DNA from 2 places in the Saccharopolyspora sp. SCSIO 74807 genome. Region 1 is predicted to be linked to the other one. Evidence: riboswitches for the same ligand, from Rfam matches in the RefSeq annotation. Region 1 holds a riboswitch; the other holds the start of a gene.
What was found. A riboswitch is a leader RNA that binds a small molecule or an ion and turns the genes downstream of it on or off. The one in region 1 is predicted to bind S-adenosylmethionine.

Region 1 (5,193 bases):
GACCGGTGGCCGATGCCCAACTCCGCGGAGGATGCCCGGGGGTTCAGGTGTCCCGCTGGTCGGCGCGGATCGGGTGGTCCTCGGGAACTTCGATCAGCGCGATCCGCATCCCGTCGGGGTCGGTGATCCACGCTTCCACCAAGCCCCAGGGCTGCCGGGCGGGTTCGGACACCACCGGCACCTCGAAGCGCGTGAGCCGCTCGTACTCGGCGCGCACGTCCCGCACCTGCAACCACAGGACTTGGTCCGGGCTCGGACCGCGCTCGCCCTGGCCGGACAGTTCCATGAAACCTTGGCCGAGGAAGAAGACGGTGCCACCGGGGAACTCCCGGGAGATCGCCAACCCGAGCACGTCCCGGTAGAAGCGCAGCGAACGCTCCGGGTCCAGCGGGCGCAGGATCATGCGGCTGTTCAGGATCTCCATGCGCACCGTTGTACCCCGTAGCGGCCGTCCGGGCCCTGAACGACATCGAGCCCCGCACCGGACGGTGCGGGGCTCGATGCGTTGATCAGCGGTCTCAGACGGCGCGCACGCCGCTGGCCTGCGGACCCTTCTGACCCTGGGTGATCTCGAAGGTCACGGTCTGGTTCTCCTCGAGGGTCCGGAAACCGGTGCCGTCGATCGCGGAGTAGTGCACGAACACGTCCGGGCCGCCACCGTCGGGGGAGATGAAGCCGTAGCCCTTCTCCGAGTTGAACCACTTCACGGTGCCCTGTGCCATCTCTGTCTCCTCACAGCGGATGAGTACCGGCGCCGCACTCTGCGACCACCGGGGCCTAGTCCAGACGGCGAACTCTCCAGCTTGCGCAGGGACTAGAGTCGCGCCCGCAACTTTCGCGAGCGTGTCGAACACGAACACAAAAATCGGCCGACTCATACAACCACACCGCCGCCCCGATCATTCCCGCGACCCGCCGGTGGTGTGGGTCTCATTTCACCGGCCGCCAGCAGGGCCGACCGCCCCGGGGAGCCACGGGCGGACTCGATGCGCCGAAGACCTAGCCGCAGCCGGGCGTGCGACACGGCGTTGCTAGCATGGACAGCCGTGCCGTGCGGCGTTCCGCCAGGGAGGAAGGCTGCGTTCGTCGGGTGCTCGAGCACCGGAGGAAGCAGCGCCGTACAAGTGCGGCACGACGAGTCCGAGCGAGGAAAGAGGCGCCAGCAGTGGCCAACATCAAGTCCGCGATGAAGCGGATCAGGACCAACGAGCAGAACCGGCTGCGGAACAAGTCGGTCAAGTCCGAGGTCAAGACCGCCATCCGCAAGTTCCGCGAGGCCGCTGCCGCCGGCGACAAGGACAAGGCCGTCGAGTTGCAGCGCGTCGCCGCGCGCACCCTGGACAAGGCCGCCAGCAAGGGGGTCATCCACGCCAACCAGGCGGCCAACAAGAAGTCCGCGATGGCCAAGCGCGCCAACGTGCTCTGAGCGGCCCAGCTCGCGCAGGCCGATCCGAGAACGGGGTCCGTTCCCAACGGGAGCGGACCCCGTTTTTCGTGTCTCAAGCCCGGGTGGAATGCAGGTCGACGAGCCTGCGCACTGCGCGCTCCAACGCGTAGTCGGCGTCCGCAGCCATCCCCTTGACCTCGCCGTTGAGCGCGGCGACGACTTGCAACGCATCGGCCACCGTCGTACTGCTCCAGCCCCGCGACTGCGCCTGCGCTTTCTTCACCTTCCATGCGGGCATACCGAGCTCACCGGCCAGCCGGAACGGATCCCCGCGACCGTAAGCGGCGACGCGTCCGATGGTGCGCACCGAATCGGCCAGCGCGTCCGCGATCAGCACGTGCGCCACACCGAGTTGCAGCGCCCAGCGCAGCGCCTCCAACGCACCCGCACGGTCGCCGGTGACCGACTTCTCCGCCACGACGAACCCGGTGACCTCGGCGCGGCCGCGGTGGTAGCGGCGCACGGCGTTCTCGTCGACCTTGCCGCCGGTGTCGGCCACCAACTGGGAAGCCGAGGACGACAGCTCGCGGAGGTCGAAGCCGACGGTCTCGATCAGCGCGCTGACTCCGGCGGCGTCGATGCGGCCGCCGGCGCGGCGCACCTCGTCCTTCACGAACGCCTCCCGCTGCGCGGGTTTGGTGATCTTCTGGCATTCGGTCACCCGGGCGTCGAGCTTGCGCAGCGCGCCGGGCAGTTCCTTGGCGTTCTTGCCGCGCCCGCCCCCGTTGTGCACGACGACGAGCACGACCCCTTCGGCGGGTTGCCGAGCGTGCGAAAGAACCGCTTCGGCGATCTCCTTGCCGGCGTCCTGCGCCGCCTCCAAGGCCACTACCCGGCTCTCCGCGAAAAGCGATGGGCTGAGCAGTTCATCCAGTTCTGGGGGGGTGAGTTCACTCACCTTGATCCGGCGCAGCTCGGTTTCCGGGTCGGCCGCCCGCGCCGCGCCCACCGTCTCGTGCAAAGCCCGCTCCACCAGCAGTTCTTCGTCACCGAGGATCAAGTGCAGCGGGTCGCGGACCACCGACGGAGAACTCATAGGGGCATCGTCGCATGACCGTCCGGCACTGCCGGGCGTTCCCGCTGCGCGGGCGCCCCTGGCCATGGTGCGGCGCCGTCCCGTAACGTTGCCGGTACAACCGAATAGCTCATCCAGAGGGGCAGAGGGAACGGCCCGTAGAAGCCCCGGCAACCATCTCGACCATTCGCGGCTCGCGCGAGGCAGTCGAAGAATTCGGTGCCAATTCCGACCCGCCCGCGGGATAGATGAGGAAAGGACCTCGCGATGACCGCTGCCGCCCAACACACGAACTCCACCGCCAAGACGGCCTACGACCTCGGTCCGGCCGTCGAATTGGTGTCCAAGGAAGAGGGACATCGCCAGCCGCTGGCCCCGGAATTCGTGTCGCTGGAGGACTTCTCGCCGCTGGAGGTCGCCTACGACTTCGGCCGCGTGCGCCGCGAGGACATCGAGGCAGGCCCCCGCTCCATCTGGCGCTACAAGCACCTGCTGCCGGTGCCGAGCAACGTCGAGGAGCACCCGAACACCGAACCCGGCTGTACCAGGCTGGTGCGTGCCGACAACCTCGCCAAGGCGCTCGGCGTCAAGCGGATCTGGGTCAAGGACGACACCGGCAACCCCACCCATTCTTTCAAGGACCGCGTGGTCGCGGTCGCGTTGGCCGCCGCCCGCGAGTTCGGCTTCCGGGTGCTGGCCTGCCCCTCCACCGGCAACCTCGCGAACGCGGTCGCCTCCGCGGCGGCCCGCGCGGGCTGGGACTCGGTGGTGTTGGTCCCGTCCACGCTGGAGCGCGCGAAGATCCTGATGAGCGCGGTCTACGACGGCTCGCTGCTCGCGGTCGACGGGAACTACGACGATGTGAACCGGCTGGCCACCGAGCTGGCCGGGGAGCACGAGGACTGGGCGTTCGTCAACGTCAACGTCCGCCCGTACTACTCCGAGGGTTCCAAGACGCTGGGCTTCGAGGTCGCCGAGCAGCTCGGCTGGCGGCTGCCGGAGCAGATCGTGGTGCCCATCGCCTCCGGCTCGCAGCTGACCAAGGTGGACAAGGGCTTCCGCGAGCTGCAGCACACCGGCCTTGTCGAGGAGAGCCCGTACAAGATCTTCGGCGCGCAGGCCGCCGGGTGCTCCCCGGTTTCCACCGCGTTCAAGAGCCAGCAGGACGTGGTGCAGCCGGTGCGCCCGGACACCATCGCCCGCTCGCTGGCGATCGGCGCCCCGGCCGACGGGCCGTACGTGCTCGACACGGTGCGCCGCACCGGCGGAGCCATCGAGGACGTCACCGACCAGGAGGTCGTCGACGGCATCCGGCTGCTGGCCCGGACCGAGGGCATCTTCGCCGAGACCGCGGGCGGGGTCACCGTCGCGACCGCGAAGAAGCTCATCGAGGCGGGCAAGATCGATCCGGACGAGGAGACGGTGCTGCTGATCACCGGCGACGGCCTCAAGACGCTCGACGCCGTGCAGGACCAGGTCGGCCCGAAGGCGACCGTCGCCCCGAACACCGACTCGGTGAACCAGGCGCTGGGTCTGTGACCGTCCGCCGCGGGCCGCGCGCGTGCGCGGCTCGCGGAGCGCAAGCCGCGGTGGTCCAGATGCTCGGCTCAGTTCTCCGGGCGGACCGGATCGCCGCGCTCGACCGCTCGCCTGCCCTGCTCGTCCTGCACGATCGCGACGTCGCCGGACTGGTCGGTGCGCAACACTCGGGTGCCCATTCGGGTCAGTTCGCCGAGCACCAGCGGGCTCGGATGTCCGTAGCTGTTGCCCGCGCCGACGCTGACCACAGCCAGCCGCGGTCTTACGGCCGCGAGGAAACGAGGCGTGGTGTAGCGCGAGCCGTGGTGCGGGACCTTGAGCACTTCGGCACGCAGGTTCGCCCTCGAATCCAGCAGTTCCCCCTGGCCGGGTAGTTCCACGTCGCCGGTGAGCAGGATCCGCCCGTGCGGCGTGGTCGCCTTGACCACGAGCGAAGCGTCGTTGGCGTCCTCGCTCGAGCGGGTTCGCGCCAGCTCGCCGCGAGGTCCGAGCACGTCGAGCACCAGGCCCGGCCACCGCACTCGTTGACCGGCGCTCAGCCGCATCACCGGTACGCGGTTGGCGCGGGCCGCCGCGGTCACCTCCCGGAAAGCCCAAGCGGGTTCTCGCAGCGATCCGACGGCGAGTGCGCCGACCGCTCGGCCGGACAGCACCGCGGGCGCTCCGCTGACGTGGTCCGCGTGCAGATGCGTCAGCAACAACAGTGGTATGCGGCGGATCTCCAGGCGTTGCAGGCAATCGCTCATCAGCACGGGGTCCGGCCCGGTGTCGATCACCACGGCCTCGTGCGGACGCCCGGTGGCCAGCACCAGGCCGTCGCCTTGCCCGACATCGCAGGCGACCACGGTCCAGCCGGGAACCGGCCACGGAGCGACCCGATGCCGTACCGGGATCACCACGACGACGAACAGCAGGACCACGGCTGCGAGCACCATCCGCGAAATCCGGCCGCGCAGAACCACCAGCAACATCAACGCCAGCACGGCCAGCAGCAGGCCGCCTCCAGCGCCGGAAGGCCAGTCGAACGACGCGCCCGGAACCGCGGCCGAATGGCGGGCGACGGCCAGCACCCACTCCAGCTCCGGCCCCGCCAGCCACACCAGAGCGCTCGCCAGCGTTCCGGAAACGGGCGCGAGCAGCGTCGCGCACACTCCCAGCACGGTGGCCGGCCCCACCACCGGACCGGCCAGCA
Region 2 (5,193 bases), 600 kb from region 1:
CCTCGTAACCGATGACAACGAAGTCATGGGGAACACCCGCTAGTCGCCGCCGGGTTTCGTCGGGGAAGTCGGTGCCGAGCGGGCGGACCGGGACAGGACCGGTTCCGCACGTGGCAACGGCTATGACGGCGCTTGGCTACGGGAGTCGGATACGGAGACGAAGCACGAAGTCGCGCAGCGGCGGATGAAGGAGTTCACCAAGCATGGCCGGCGAACTCCACGGGATCATCGACGCTGCGGAGAGCTTCCGCTTTCGAGAGGTAGCGACCCTGTGAACGGACGCGGCATTCCCGGTGCCCATGCCAGCAATTCCCGCGGCAATACCGGCCGGGACCACGGCTACTGGGCCGATTCGCTTGAACCGGTTACGGACTGGTTCACCCCGGTGAGCAAGGAGCAGCCCACCGCGGTCGGCGTGCTGGACCGGCCGGTCGAACTCGATCGCGAGAGCGATCTGGAGATCACCGCCGACCACGGCTTCGCCCCCATCAGCGGCGGGAACTACCCCGCCGCCGACCACCCCAGCTTCCCGCCGGGAACACTGGACATCACCCCGGACGACGTCTTCGAGGCGCTCGGGCCGCAGGCCGACGAGATGCTCGCCACCGCCGACATCGACGTGGACGAGCTGATCCGGCTGGTCAACGCCGAAACCGTCGTGCTGCCGCCGCTGGTGCTGCCGGACGACGTGCCGGAGACCGACGCCGAGGGCAACCCGGCACCGGAGTTCGTCGAAGCCGTCACCGACTGGAAGCAGCGCTTCCTCAAGGGCGCGGTCGCCGCGGTGATCGTCACCCTGGCCGGCTCCGGCGGTGCCGCCGCGGCCATGGACAAGTCCGTGACCGTCGAGGTGGACGGCCAGGAGCGCCAGGTCAACACCTACGACTCCACCGTGGGTGAAGTCCTGCAGGAAGAGGGCATCAACGTCGGCCCGCACGACGCGCTGAGCCCGTCCCCGCAGGCCCAGGTCGGGCACAACGACACGATCACGCTGGACCGCGGCCGGCTGGTGAAGATGACCGTGGACGGCCAGCCCCGCGAGGAGTGGGTGCGGTCGGTGACCGTCGACCAGGCGCTGCGCCAGCTCGGCGTGCCCGCCGACGGCGCGTTCGTCTCGGCCGACCGGAACATGGAAGTGCCCGAGCAGGGCATGGACCTCACGGTCAACACCGCCAAGGACATCACCGTCACCGACGGCGGCGAGGCGCCGCGGCAGCTGACCACCACCGCGGTCACCGTCGACGACCTGGTCAAGGAGCAGAAGCTCCAGCTCGGGCCGGAGGACCACATCACCCCCGGCGGCGACCAGAAGATCACCGACGGCGCGCAGGTGCAGATCAACCGCACCGGCAGCAAGGTGGTCAACCTGACGCAGCCGGTGCAGCCGCCCGTGCAGGAGATCGTCGACGACTCGATGTTCCAGGGCGAGGAGAAGGTCGAGAAGCAGGGCACGCCCGGCGAGAAGATCGTCTTCACCCGCATCACCACCAAGAACGGTGAGGAGACCGGGCGCGAGGCGGTCGGCGAGAAGATCACGAAGGAAGCCACGCCGACGGTCAAGCGCGTCGGTGGCAAGGAACCGCCGAACAGCGCCATCTGGGACAAGCTGGTGCAGTGCGAGGCCGGCGGGAACTGGGCCATCAACAGCGGCAACGGCTACTACGGCGGCCTGCAGTTCGACAAGCAGACCTGGAGCGCCTTCGGCGGCGACCAGTTCGCGGCCTATCCGCACCAGGCCAGCCGGGAGCAGCAGATCCAGGTCGCGACCAAGGTTCGCGACTCGCGCGGCGGCGGCTACGGCGCTTGGCCGGGCTGCTCCTCCAAGCTCGGTCTGAGCTGACCCGCACGATCACCAAGTGAGCGGACCGTTCGCCCGGCATGCCCGGCCGAGCGGTCCGCTCACTTCGTTCTCCCGGCACTAACCACTCCCGATCGGAAGAACGGTCCGTTCGCTCGGAGTCGGCGGGTAGTGCGGCGGGCCGCGCGCAGGGCCGGGTGCGGGCGCGGGTAGGTTCTGGTGCGTGGAAAGTGACGCGGACAGGGCGCGGTTGCTGGGGCCCGCCGATGTTCGCCGGCTGGCGGAGGACCTGGGGATCCGCCCCACCAAGAAGCTCGGCCAGAACTTCGTGCACGACCCGAACACCGTGCGCCGCATCGTCGGCGCCGCCGGGCTCACGGCCGACGACGTGGTCCTGGAGATCGGCCCCGGATTGGGCTCGCTCACGCTGGCGCTGCTGTCGGCGGCGCGCGGGGTCGTCGCGGTGGAGGTCGATCCCGCGCTCGCGGAGCGGCTGCCGCGCACGGCGGCCGAGTTCGCCCCGGGCCTCGCGGACCGCCTCCGAGTGCTCAGCGCCGACGCGTTGCGGGTGCACGCCGACGACTTCGCAGCAGACCCGCCGACCGCGCTGGTGGCGAACCTGCCGTACAACGTCGCCGTGCCGGTGGTGCTGCACCTGCTGGCGGAGCTGCCGTCGCTGCGCAAGGGCCTGGTGATGGTGCAGTCCGAGGTCGCCGACCGGCTCGCGGCGAAACCCGGCGGCCGCACTTACGGGCTCCCGAGCGCGAAAGCGGCGTGGTTCGCCGAGGTGCGCCGCGCGGGCCCGGTGCCGCGGACCGTGTTCTGGCCGGTGCCGAACGTGGATTCGGGCCTGGTTTCGTTCTCCCGCACCGATCCGCCGTCGAGCGCGGACCGCGCCGAGGTGTTCCGCGTGCTGGACGCCGCGTTCGCGCAGCGGCGCAAGACGTTGCGGGCGGCGCTGTCCGGATGGGCCGGTTCGGCGGCGCGTGCCGAGGAGTTGTTGCGCGCGGCCGGGGTCGATCCGACGGCTCGCGGCGAGCAGCTCACGGTCGAAGATTTCGCCCGGGTGGCCGCAGCGGGCGCCGAATCCGTGCGCTGAGTTCCCGGCGACGCGGCAGGGCGCTTCCGCCGATCACTCCAGGCGAGTGGCGAGCGCGCAGTCTGACTACCCAGTGTGTCCGGGCTGGATCTGTTGATCAAGGTCAGCGACTCGGCCAGGTGGTGTGATCTGCCGAACGATTCCACATAGTGACCAGTGTCGCCTTGCGTTCGCGGACACGACTGGGTTCTACTATCCGGGAAATCCATCCCGAGCGGCCGAGAGACCTGGCTCGACGACGCCGCAGCAACCACCCCGTGGGCAGGTGCTAACGCCAGGGCCGATGGAGTCGACGTGTTTGAAACTCCGCTGACCGGCGCCCGGCCCGGGTTCGCCCAGTCCGCGTTCGCTCAGTCCGGGTCCGCCCAGCTCGGGAGCGCCCAGCTCGAGATCGCCCAGCTCAAGATCGCGCTGCCCGGCAGCACGGGCGCGCAGCACGACAAGCTCCGGCGAACCGCCCGCGGCGGCCGCGCCCGCGCGCGCTCCGCGCCGCACGGGCTCGCGCTCACCCAGCGCCGCATCATCGATCAAGGACGGCGCACGACCACGGCCTGTCGCGGCTAGCTGCCCGAGCCACCGAATCCGGTCCGCCGGGCCGGTTCGGGCCAGCGAACCAGCGTTTCCTTCCGGCCGGTCGATGCGCAGCAGCCTGCGCTCCCGGAGTGAGCTGATGTGGAGCCGAACATGATCACTGTCGAGAACCTGAGCAAATCCTTCCGCGGCGAATCCCGCGCAGGCGCCGTCGCGCTCGACGACGTGTCCCTGGAGGTCCCCGCCGGGTCGGTGTGCGGCGTGGTCGGTCCCAGCGATGCGGGCAAGTCCGCCCTCGCCCGCTGCGTCGGGTTGCTGGACAAGCCGGACCGCGGTGCCGTGAAGATCGACGGGACGAACCTCTCCGCGCTGGACGGCGCCGCGCTGCGCGCCGCCCGCAGACACATCGGCGTGGTCCCGGACGGCGACTCGCTGCTGCGCCAGCGCACCGCCGCGGGCAACGTGGCGCTGCCGCTGGAAGCCGCCGAGATGCCCGGGCCGCAACGCCGCGCCCGCGTCGCCGAACTGCTCGACCTGGTCGGCATGACCGACAAGGCGCCGCTGCACCCGGAACAGCTGACCGACGGCCAGCGGCGGCGGGTCGCGGTCGCCCGCGCGCTCGCGGCCAAGCCCTCGGTCCTGGTGGCCGACGAGCCGACCGCCGGGTTGGACTCGTCGACCGCGGAGGCGGTGCTGACGGTGCTCGACCGCGCGCGCTCCGAGCTGGGTGCCACGGTGCTGTTGACCACTGGGGACACCGCCGTGGTGCGGCGCATCGCCGACGAGGCGGTGGTCCTCGACGGCGGCCGGGTCGTCGAGCAGGGCAAGGTGCTCGACCTGGTCTCCGAGCCGGGCAGCCGCCTCGGCACCAGCTTGCTGCCGGAGGCCGGATCCGGCCGCAGGCACGACGTGGTCGCCGAGGTGGTGCTGGTCGGTTTCGCCGCCGTCGGCGCGCTGCTGCCGGAAGCGGCCGGGCGGTTCGGCGTGGACCTGGCCGTGCTGGGCGGCGGCATGACGCGGCTCGGGGACACGCCGGTGGCGAAGTTCCGCATCGGGCTCACCGGTGAGCGCTCCGAGGCCGCGCTGAAGTGGATGGTCGACCGGGACGCGCAGGTGCGCCGCACTCCGGTCAGCGTCGAAGGCGTGGCCGCCTGATCCCCGAACTGGGATCGCGGAAATAGCAGACGGCGTCCCTTGCGGTGCCGCTGCACTCGGAATCCTCCGAAGCGCGCAGCAGCGGCACAAGAACCGACCGGCCGCCGGCCGAGCCCGTGCACCGGGCTCGACCGGCGGCCGCGTGCTGCGAAGTCGGTGCTGGGGCGGCACCCGGATCGCGCGGACACGTACGCTCTAGGAGTGCTCTCCGTGGTACCCACCCCCATCACCGTGCGTGTTCCGGCCAAGGTGAACCTGCACCTGGCGGTCGGCGACGCTCGCCCGGACGGTTACCACGAGCTGGTCACCGTCTTCCAGGCCTTGTCGCTGACCGACGAGGTCACCGTGCACAGCGCCGACGAGCCGGGCATCGACGTCCGCGGCGACGGCGCCGACTCGGTGCCGACCGGGCAGAGCAACCTGGCGTGGACGGCGGTGCGGCTGCTGGCCGAGCACTCCGGCCGCGACCCGGAAGAGCCGGGCGTGCAGGTCTCGATCCGCAAGGGCATCCCGGTGGCCGGCGGAATGGCGGGCGGCAGCGCCGACGCCGCGGCCGCGCTGCTGGCGCTGAACACGCTGTGGCGCCTGGAGATCGGGCGCGACGAGCTCA

Region 2: another riboswitch for S-adenosylmethionine. It lies ahead of V1457_RS11395 (hypothetical protein); the one in region 1 lies ahead of thrC (threonine synthase).

The regions. Positions count from the first base shown of each region.
Region 1 is NZ_CP146100.1:3,077,934-3,083,126, reverse strand. It holds gene V1457_RS14225 (VOC family protein) at 44-424, opposite strand; gene V1457_RS14220 (cold-shock protein) at 519-722, opposite strand; gene rpsT (30S ribosomal protein S20) at 1,166-1,426, shown strand; gene holA (DNA polymerase III subunit delta) at 1,500-2,483, opposite strand; SAM riboswitch class I at 2,590-2,717, shown strand; gene thrC (threonine synthase) at 2,730-4,001, shown strand; gene V1457_RS14200 (DNA internalization-related competence protein ComEC/Rec2) at 4,070-5,193, opposite strand, start outside.
Region 2 is NZ_CP146100.1:2,476,311-2,481,503, forward strand. It holds gene V1457_RS11385 (resuscitation-promoting factor) at 272-1,840, shown strand; gene rsmA (16S rRNA (adenine(1518)-N(6)/adenine(1519)-N(6))-dimethyltransferase RsmA) at 2,022-2,897, shown strand; SAM riboswitch class I at 3,100-3,187, shown strand; gene V1457_RS11395 (hypothetical protein) at 3,192-3,461, shown strand; gene V1457_RS11400 (ATP-binding cassette domain-containing protein) at 3,582-4,583, shown strand; gene V1457_RS11405 (4-(cytidine 5'-diphospho)-2-C-methyl-D-erythritol kinase) at 4,794-5,193, shown strand, end outside.